DNA from 2 places in the Naumannella halotolerans genome. Region 2 is predicted to be linked to the other one. Evidence: riboswitches for the same ligand, from Rfam matches in the RefSeq annotation. Region 2 holds a riboswitch; the other holds the start of a gene.
The links. Region 2 has a riboswitch for thiamine pyrophosphate ahead of CLV29_RS11515 (ECF transporter S component). Riboswitches for the same ligand answer to the same signal wherever they lie in the genome.
Positions count from the first base shown of each region.

Region 1: another riboswitch for thiamine pyrophosphate. It lies ahead of thiM (hydroxyethylthiazole kinase); the one in region 2 lies ahead of CLV29_RS11515 (ECF transporter S component).

Region 1 is NZ_SOAW01000001.1:1,338,990-1,344,111, forward strand. It holds gene CLV29_RS06175 (ABC transporter substrate-binding protein) at 1-510, shown strand, start outside; gene thiD (bifunctional hydroxymethylpyrimidine kinase/phosphomethylpyrimidine kinase) at 632-1,483, opposite strand; gene thiE (thiamine phosphate synthase) at 1,480-2,163, opposite strand; gene thiM (hydroxyethylthiazole kinase) at 2,160-2,978, opposite strand; TPP riboswitch at 2,969-3,060, opposite strand; gene lon (endopeptidase La) at 3,177-5,122, opposite strand, start outside.
Region 2 is NZ_SOAW01000002.1:73,750-78,871, reverse strand. It holds gene CLV29_RS11525 (NAD-dependent succinate-semialdehyde dehydrogenase) at 1-1,022, shown strand, start outside; partial or broken gene CLV29_RS11520 (aldo/keto reductase) at 1,104-2,033, opposite strand; TPP riboswitch at 2,193-2,303, shown strand; gene CLV29_RS11515 (ECF transporter S component) at 2,323-2,970, shown strand; gene CLV29_RS11510 (ABC transporter ATP-binding protein) at 3,011-4,573, shown strand; gene CLV29_RS11505 (energy-coupling factor transporter transmembrane component T family protein) at 4,570-5,122, shown strand, end outside.

The sequences.
Region 1 (5,122 bases), on a different contig from region 2:
GAGGGCTGCAGCGCGACCATCGAGTCCACCGGTTCGTTGGTCGGTCTGCTGGACACCGTCGGTGACAAGTTCGAGGTCGGGGTCGGCTTCCTGCCCGGCGGACCGCAGGTGCAGACTCCGGTCTGCCCCACCGGTGGCGCCGGCCTGGGCATCCCCTCGGGGATCGATCCGGCCAACCAGCTCGCCTCGGCGATGATGATCGGCTTCCTGACCAACCCGGAGAACACCGTGAAGTTCTCCGCCGCCACCGGATACATGCCGGTGCAGACCGACGCCGATGTCTCCACCCTGTTGGCCGAGACCCCGCAGATCCAGACCGCGATCGATCAGCTCGAGGTCACCCGTTCCCAGGACTGGGCCCGGGTGTTCGTCCCCGGGGCGGAACTGGAGATGGCCAACGCCGCCGCGGCCGTGCTGAACGAGCAGGCCGATGTGCAGGAGACGCTGACCGGGTTGAAGTCGACCCTGGAGGAGTTGTACACCACCCAGGTGGAGCCGAACATCGGCTGAGCCACGGGAATCAGGACGAGACCCCGCCGGGGACCGGATGGTCGCCGGCGGGGTCTCGTCACTTCCGGTCCTGATCAGCCCGTACGTGCGGCCGGATCGAGGCTCGGGTCAGCGATGCCTGTCATCGGGGTCGGACGGTCGCTTCCCTGGGGCCGGCGGGCCGCGCCGGTTCGTCCCGCAGGCCCACCAGATGATCCACCGGACCGTTGCCGTGTCCCACGGCCAGCTGCCGGCCGGCGGAGATCGCCGCGGTCAGCCAGTCCTTCGCCTGCTGGGTCGCCAGCGCCCAGTCACCGTGGGCGGCCACCCGGGTGGCCAGTGCGCTGGACAGCGCGCACCCGGTTCCATGGGTGTTGCTGCCCGGCACCCGGTCACCGGTGAACTCGGTGACCACTCCGCGGTCGAGCAGCGCGTCGGTGACCACCAGTCCCCGCAGGTGTCCGCCCTTGACCAGTACCCGGACCCCGGACCGGTCGGCAAGACCGTGGGCCTGTTCCAGTGCCTCGGCCAAGGTACGGGCCGGGGCAGCGTCGGTGAGGACGGCCAGTTCGGGGATGTTCGGGGTGACCAGGTCGGACCGGGTGATCAGCTCCGAGACCGCGTCCTCGGCATCGGCATCGACCAGCCGGTCCCCGCTGGTGGCCACCATCACCGGGTCCAGCACGACCACCGGGGGCCGATGCCGGACCAACCATTCCCCCACCACGCGGGCGACCGCTGCCGTACCGAGCATGCCGATCTTCACCGCGTCGACGGTGATGTCGTCGCTGATCGCCTCAAGCTGGGCGCTGAGGAACTCCGGTGGTGGCACGTGGATGGCCCGGACCCCGGTGGTGTTCTGGGCGGTGAGCGCACTGATCGCCGCCATCGCGTACCCGCCGTTGGCGGCGATGCTCTTCAGATCACCCTGCACCCCGGCCCCTCCACTGGGATCGGAGCCGGCGATCGACAACACCCGCGGGATGCCGCTCACCCGTTCTCCCATCGGTCGGCCAGCGCACGGGCGGACCCTTCGGGGTCGGCACTGGCACAGATCGCCGAGACCACAGCCACACCGGCGGCCCCGCCGCGACGGAGCCCCGGCAGATCTTCGGACCGGATTCCACCGATCGCCACGCACGGCAGTGCGGTGGCGCCGGCGAGTCTGGAGAACCCGTCGGTACCCAATTCCGGCGGGTGGTCGGGCTTGGTGGCGGTGGCCCGCACCACCCCCACCCCGAGGTAGTCCACGGTGCCACCTGGCAGTGAATCCGCGGCCGCCAGCTGTGCCCGGGAGCTTGCCGTCAACCCGATGATCGGTTCGGCACCGAGGATCCGCCTGGCCGTCTCGGCGGGAAGGTCGTCCTGTCCCAGGTGGACTCCGGCCACGGCTGCCTGCTGTTCCCGGGCGGCACAGAAGATGTCCACCCGATCGTTCACCAGCACCGGTACCCGGTCACCCACGGTGTCTGCGATCCGGGTCACCAGGTCGAGAAATTCGCGAGCCGAGGCGGTCTTGTCCCGTATTTGCAGCACGCTCACACCGCCGGCGACGGCTCGCCGAACGGTCTCCAGCACACCGCGGTCACCACACTGGGCGGTGTCGGTGACCAGGTGCAGCTCGAGCCGTCCGGGCACCCGAGCCCGGCCGGGCACCGGTTGGCCGACGCTCATGCCAGTACCACCCGCTGCCGCACCTGGTCCGCCGTGAGATCGCCGAGCCGGTCCAGGAATGCCACCGCGAACGAACCCGGACCTGCTGCCTGCTCGGCGGCCAGTTCGGCGGCGATCGTGTAACAGGCCACCGCGGTCACGGTCGCATCGAACACCGTCGTCTCCTCGCTCACCGCCAGGAAGGCGGCCATCACCGCCCCGAGTGCGCAACCCCCACCGGTGATCCGGGTCAGCAACCGGTCCCCGTTGGCCACCCGGACGACGGTGCTCCCGTCGGTGACCAGATCGGTCGGGCCGCTGACCGCGACCACCCCACCGGTACGGACCGCAAGTCCCCTGGCGGCATCCAGTGCCGCTTCCGGCCCGGCCGTCGAATCGACTCCTCGCCCGCCACCACCGGCGCCGGCAGCGGCGAGGATCTCACTGGCATTACCGCGGATCACGGTCGGGCCGGCGGCCACCAGTTCGGCGGCCAGTGCGGTGCGGATCGGCAGCACCCCGGCCGCCACCGGGTCGAGCACCCATGGGGTCCCGGCCCGACCGGCGGCTGCGGCCGCCTCGACGGCGGCGGCCCGGTTCTCGGCCAGGGGTGTCCCCAGGTTGATCAACACCCCACCGGCGAGGCCGGCGAACATCCCGGCCTCGCCCGGGATGTCCACCATCGCCGGTGCAGCCCCGAGTGCAAGCAATGCATTGGCGGTGAAGTTGGTGACCACGGTGTTGGTGATCGACTGCACCAGTGGGGAGGTCGATCGGAGCCGATCGAGCAGCTCGGTGTGAATGGTCGGCGTCGTCGCGGGCGCATGGTCGCGCATACGGACATCCCTTCGCTAGTACGAACTAGATCAGGTTCAACGGGTGTGATCTCAGCACCGTGGCGCACCCCGTGTCACTTGCCCCACACCCTACGTCAGCACCCAGAGGCACGAAAGGGCCGGGACCTACCAGAGGTGGATCCCGGCCCTTCGCCGATCGATTCCGCCGGCCTCACGGCCGGGGCGAGCCCGAGATGATCAGGCTGCCGCCCGCGCCGACTCGGTCACCGGTTCCAACGCCGCGGCGACCAGTTCGGCCACATCGGTGGACGGGACGACGGTGATCGCCTCCAGCACCTCACTCGGCACCTCGTCGAGGTCGGGTTCGTTGCGCTTCGGTGCGAAGACCGTGCGCAATCCGTTGCGCTGGGCGGCGAGCAGCTTCTGCTTCAATCCGCCGATCGGCAACACCCGCCCGTTCAAGGTCACCTCACCGGTCATCCCGACATCACTGCGGACCCGACGGCCGGTGGCCATCGAGACCAGTGCGGTCACCATGGTCACACCGGCGCTCGGCCCGTCCTTGGGGATCGCACCGGCCGGAACGTGGATGTGGATCCGCCGGTCCAGCACACCGGGGTCGGTGATGCCGAGTTCGGCGGCGTGCGCCCGGACGTAGGACAGGGCGATCTGCGCCGACTCCTTCATCACCTCACCCAACTGACCGGTGAGGGTGAGACCTCGCTCGCCGTCGACGGCATTGGCCTCGATGAACAGCACGTCGCCACCCAGTCCGGTGACGGCCAGACCGGTCGCAACCCCGGGCACCTCGGTACGTTCGTCGGACTCCGGAGTGAACCGTGGCCGCCCCAGGAAGTCCTTCAGATTGCCCAGGTCGATGGTGATCGCTGCCTCCGCCCGGCCCTGAGCGATCTTCGTCGCCGCCTTCCGCAATCCCTTGGCCAGCAGCCTTTCCAGCTGCCGCACGCCGGGTTCACGGGTGTAGTCGGCGGCGATCTCCCGCAACGCCTCGTCGGTGAAGATCACCTCCTCGGCATCGAGTGCGGCCAGTTCCCGCTGCTTCGGCAGCAAGAAGTCACGCGCGATGTTGATCTTGTCATCCTCGGTGTAACCGTCGATCGTCACCAGTTCCATCCGGTCCAGCAGCGGCTCGGGGATGTTCTCTATCACGTTCGCCGTGGCCAGGAACAACACATCGGACAGGTCGAGATCGACGTCCAGGTAGTGGTCGCGGAAGGTGTGGTTCTGCGCCGGGTCCAAGACCTCCAGCAGCGCCGAGGACGGGTCACCCCGGTAGTCCGAACCCACCTTGTCGATCTCGTCCAGCAGCACCACCGGATTCATCGAACCCGCCTCGCTGATGGCACGCACGATCCGACCCGGCAGGGCTCCGACGTAGGTACGCCGGTGACCGCGGATCTCGGCCTCGTCCCGGACTCCACCCAGGGCGACGCGGACGAACTTGCGGCCCAGGGCACGGGCAACCGACTCCCCCAGGGAGGTCTTGCCGACACCGGGCGGCCCGGCCAGCGCCAGGACGGCACCGGAGCCACGCCCCCCGACCACCTGCAGCCCACGCTCGGCCCGCCGCGACCGAACGGCCAGGTACTCGATCATCCGGTCCTTCACGTCATCCAGACCGTGGTGATCGGCATCCAGCACCTCCCGCGCCGCGGCGATGTCGGTGTTGTCGGTGGTCGTCTGTCCCCACGGCATGTCCAGGATCGTGTCCAGCCAGGTACGGATCCAGCCGGCCTCCGGGGTCTGGTCCGAACTGCGCTCGAGCTTGTCCACCTCACGCAGCGCGGCCTCGCGTACCTTCTCGGGCAGGTCGGCCTGCTCGACCCTGGTCCGGTAGTCCTCCGCACCATCGGGTTCGCCCTCGCCGAGCTCTGCCCGGATGGCATTGAGCTGCTGGCGCAGCAGGAACTCCCGCTGCGACTTCTCCATGCCCTCGCGGACATCGTCGGCGATCTTGTCGTTGACCTCGGCCTCGGCGATCTGGTTGCGAGTCCACTCGATCAGCGTCTGCAGCCGCTCGGCGACCTCGGGGGTCTCCAGCAGTGCGCGCTTCTGGTCGTCGGTCAGCCAGCTGGCGTACCCGGCGAGATCGGCGAGCTGATCGGGATCGGTCACCCGCTGCACGTTGTCGATCACCTGCCATGCGTCACGGCGCTGCAGGG
Region 2 (5,122 bases):
TCCGCAAGCCGGTGGGTTCGCTGCTCGGGATCATGCCGTGGAACTTCCCCTACTACCAGGTTGCGCGATTCGCCGCTCCGAACCTGGCCCTGGGGAACACGATCATCCTGAAGCACGCCCCGCAGTGTCCCCGGTCGGCGGCAATGATGGAGCAGATCTTCGTCGACGCCGGTTTGCCGGCCGATGCCTACATCAATGTCTATGCCACCAATGACCAGGTGTCCGAGGTCATCCTGCCCAGCCCGCTGAACCAGGGGGTCTCGCTGACCGGATCCGAGCGGGCCGGATCAGCTGTCGCCGCCGCGGCCGGGAAGAACCTGAAGAAGGTGGTGCTCGAACTCGGCGGCTCCGACCCCTTCGTCGTGCTGGACACCGATGACATCGACGCCACCGTCGAGACGATGTTCGGTACGCGAATGGGCAACAACGGCCAGGCCTGCAACTCGCCCAAGCGAATGATCATCATGGATGACATCTACGACGAGGTGGCGACCAAGATCGCCGAAAAGGCGAAGGCGCTGATCCCCGCCGACCCCTACGCCGATCCGGGCAAGCTGTCCCCGCTGTCCAGCATCTCGGCCGCCGAGCGGTTCGTCGGCCAGGTCGAGGAGACGGTGAAGGACGGGGCGACGGTGCTCGCCGGCGGGGAGCGGATCGAGGGCCCGGGTGCCTATGTGCAACCGGTCGTGCTGACCGATGTGAAGAAAGGCAATGCCGGCTACTACGATGAGCTGTTCGGCCCGGCCTTCATGTTGTTCCGGGTCGCCGACGACGACGAAGCCGTCACCCTGGCCAATGACACCCCCTTCGGGCTGGGGTCGGCGGTCTTCGCCACCGACCGCGGACGTGCGGAGAAGGTCGCCGACCGGCTGGAGGCCGGCATGGTGTACATCAACACCCCGGAGGCCTCCCGCGAGTTCCTGCCGTTCGGCGGGGTCAAGCGCTCCGGTATCGGTCGTGAACTGGGCCCGCTGGCCATGGACGAGTTCTGCAACAAGCAGATGGTCTACAAGAAGGCCTGACCGGATCAGATCCGACGCCGAGACCGCCTGCCCGCCCCGCACCGGAGGTGGGCAGGCGGATCACGGGAGGTTGAGCCCGGGTCAGTAGCCCTCGGGATTGCGCGGGGTGTACGGCGCCTCCAGCAGCGCCCTTTCGTCGTCGCTGAGTTCGATCGACAGTGAGGCGATGGCATCGTCCAGGTGCTGCGGTTTGGTGGCACCGATGATCGGTGCGGTGACGGCCGGCTGCTGGCGTACCCAGGCCAGCGCGATCTGGGCCATCGAGACCCCGCGTTCTGCCGCGATCGCCGCGACGGCCTCGACGATCGCCCGGTCGGCCTCGGCCGCCTGCTGGTACAGCCAGGCGGTCACGTCGTCGGTCTCGCTGCGGTGGGTGCTCTCACCCCAGGGGCGGGTCAGCTTGCCGCGGGCCAGCGGCGACCAGGGCAGTACGCCCACACCCTGGTCGAGGACGAACGGGTACATCTCCCGCTCCTCCTCCCGCTGGATCAGGTTGTACTGGTCCTGCATCGAGATGAACCGGGTCCAGCCACCGAGGTCGGCGGTGTACTGCAGCTTCGCGAACTGCCAGGTCGCCATGCTGGATGCGCCGAGATAGCGCACCTTGCCCGAGCGCACGATGTCGTCCAGCGTCTGCATCGTCTCCTCCACCGGCGTCTCGGGGTCGAAACGGTGGATCTGGTACAGGTCGATCTAATCGGTGCCGAGCCAGGTCAGCGAGGCGTCGACCGCCTGCAGCAGGTGTTTGCGCGACAGGCCCTTGCTGTAACCGTTCTCCTTCATCGGCATGTACACCTTGGTGGCGATCACCACATCCTCGCGATCGGCGAGCTCGGCCAGGGCACGGCCGGTGATCTCCTCACTCGAGCCGAGGGAGTACATGTCGGCGGTGTCGAAGGTGGTGATCCCGGCTGCCAGGGCACGTTCGAAGAACTGCCGCGAGTCGGCCTCCGGCATGCTCCACGGATGGGATCCGCGATCGGGCTGCCCGTAGCTCATACATCCGAGCACGATCGGGGAGACCTTCAATCCGGATGCGCCCAGCCGCTGCAGTTCCAAGGTGTCCTCTCCGGGATCCGACGGATCGGTGATCCTCGACGACCATTGTTCACCTCGGCCAGGGTGGGCAACACCCGGGTGGCCAACGTGGCGCCGGTCGGCGTACTCTGTGGGCAGTTCCACGGGGGTCCGGCACACCGGGCTGAGATTAGGGCTGAACGTCCTTGACCGTCGAACCTGATCCGGATCATGCCGGCGCAGGGAGAGAGCAACTCCTTGTGCCCTTCGAATGGAGGCACAGATGTCCACCAGGCCCACCCAGAGTCCCACCGATTCCTCGACCACCCGGGACCGACGACGTCCCACCTCCTACCGCTGGCGGGTGGTCGACATCGTGGTCGCCGCCGTACTCGGCGTCGCCACGGGTTTGATCTTCGTGGCCTGGAACGTCGTCGGCTACGCGTGGTTCACCGCCATGGACGCCCTGACCCCCGGCATCGGCGGCATCGCCGTCGGCATCTGGCTGCTCGGCGGCGTGCTCGGCGGGCTGATCATCCGCAAACCCGGCGCGGCGCTGTTCGTCGAACTGCTGGCCTCGGTGGTCTCCATGCTGCTGGGCAGCCAGTGGTCGATCGAGACCGTCTACTCCGGGATCGCCCAGGGTCTCGGTGCGGAGTTGATCTTCGCGATCTTCGCCTATCGTCGGTTCGGGCTGGTGGTCGCGGCGCTGGCCGGTATGGGTGCCGCGGCCGGCGCCTTCGTGCTGGAACTCTTCGTCTCCGGCAACCTGGCGAAGTCGCCGGAGTTCTTGGTGATCTACCTGGTCTGCCTGTTGATCTCCGGCGCGATCCTGGCCGGACTCATCGGTTGGCTGCTCACCAGGGCATTGGCCGCCACCGGGGTGCTGGACCGGTTCGCCGCCGGTCGGGAGGTACGCAAACTCTCATGATCATCAACCCGGTGCGCACCGCTGGAGGTTGCGCCACTCGATGAGTATTCGCGCCCATCAGGTACCCGGCACCCGCACCGGTGCCCGGATCGACCTCACCGACTGGGGCTGGCGGCACGGTTCCCGACGTCGCCCCGCCTTGGCCGGGGTGGACCTGCGGATCGAACCGGGGGAGCGGGTGCTGCTCCTGGGGCCTTCGGGGGCGGGCAAGTCGACCCTGCTGGCCGGCCTGGCCGGGGTGCTCGGCGGGCCCGACGAGGGGGAGGAGAGCGGTTCGATCCTGGTCGACGGGCAGCGACCCGATCCGGGAGCCGGGCGGACCGGGCTGGTCCTGCAGGATCCGCAGGCGAACACCATCCTCTCCCGGGTCGGGGATGACGTCGCCTTCGGTTGCGAGAACCTGGGCATCGAGCGCTCCGAGATCTGGCGTCGGGTGTCGGCGGCACTGGAGGCTGTCGGGCTCGACCTGCCGCTGGATCGTTCCACCGAGGCGTTGTCCGGCGGACAACGGCAGCGGCTCGCGCTGGCCGGGGTGCTGGCCATGCAGCCCGGTCTGCTGCTGCTCGACGAACCGACCGCGAACCTGGATCCCGACGGGGTGATCGAGGTACGCGATGCCGTCGACCGCCTGTTGGCCGATCGCTCTGCCACCCTGGTGGTGGTCGAGCACCGGGTGAGTACCTGGCTGCCGGTGGTCGATCGGATCGTCGTCCTCGAACCGGCCGGTGGGGTGATCGCCGAGGGGCCGCCGGATCGGGTGCTGGCCGCCGAGGGTGAACAGCTGGCCGCCCGCGGGGTCTGGGTGCCCGGAGTGCCGTTGTCGATCGACCGCCGACCCCGCTCGACAGCCTCCGGTGGCCCCGGCCGGGCGAACCCGGTGCCCTTGCTGCAGGCCACCGAGCTGGTGTCGGGACGCGATGGCGTGGGGGTGCACGACCCGGTCGAGGTGAGTCTCGACGCCGGCCGGTCGACCGTGATCACCGGGGTGAACGGTGCCGGCAAGTCCACCCTCGGTTTCACCCTGGCCGGGTTGTTGCCGCCGGTCGCCGGAACCGCCGTGGCCACCGCGCAGCTGCGTGCCGAAGGGGAGGTCGTCGACCGCTCCCGGACACGATGGTTCGAGCGCCGGCGCCCGATCGGTCCGGACCCGGCCCGCTGGCGGGCCCGGGAGCTGGCCACCCGGATCGGGGTGGTCTTCCAGCAGCCCGGCCACCAGTTCGTCACCGCCACGGTCTCGGACGAGATCGCCGTCGGCCTGCGGGCGGTGCGGACCGGACCGGAGGAGATCCGTACCCGGGTGGCGGAGTTGTTGGCCGAGCTGGGCCTGGAATCGCTGGCCGGGGCGAACCCGTTCACCCTCTCCGGCGGGGAGCAGCGCCGATTGTCGGTGGCCACCGTGCTCGCCACCGCTCCGCGGTTGATCCTGCTCGACGAACCGACCTTCGGTCAGGATCGGCTGACCTGGCAGTCGATGCTGCGGTTGATCATCGCGCTGGTGGACGGGCGCGGTTGCGCGGTGGTCTCGATCACCCATGATGCAGACCTGATCGACGTCCTCGGTGATCAGATCCTGCGGCTCGGACCCGCGGACGGTACGCCATGAGCGCCGCTGTCGCCGACACCGCGCCCCGGCGGACCTGGCCGGACACGGTGAACCCGGTCACCGGTTTCGTCGCCGCCGTGCTCTACACGATCCCGATGCTGACCACCATCGATGCAGTCAGTGCCGCGGTGGCCCTGGTCAGCTGGTTGATCTTGTTCGCCGTCGCCGGGATCGGCCCGCGGACGATCATCCGTCGCAGCTGGCCGTTGTTCATCGCTGCACCGGTGAGCGCGATCAGCATGCTGCTGTACGCCGCACCGGGCGGACAGGTGTATGCGCAGTTCCTGCTGGCGGTGATCAGCGACAACTCGATCGAACTGGCGCTGGCCATCGGACTACGGGTGCTGGCAGTGGGCGTACCGACCCTGGTCGCCCTCGGCGGTATCGACCCGACCCGGCTCGCCGACGCCCTCGGCCAGGTGGCCCGACTGCCTGCCCGGTTCGTGCTCGGGGCGCTGGCCGGGGTACGGCTGTTCGGTGTGCTCGGGGAGGACTGGCGGCAACTGGCGCTCGCCCGTCGTGCCCGCGGCCTGGGCGATGACGGGCGAA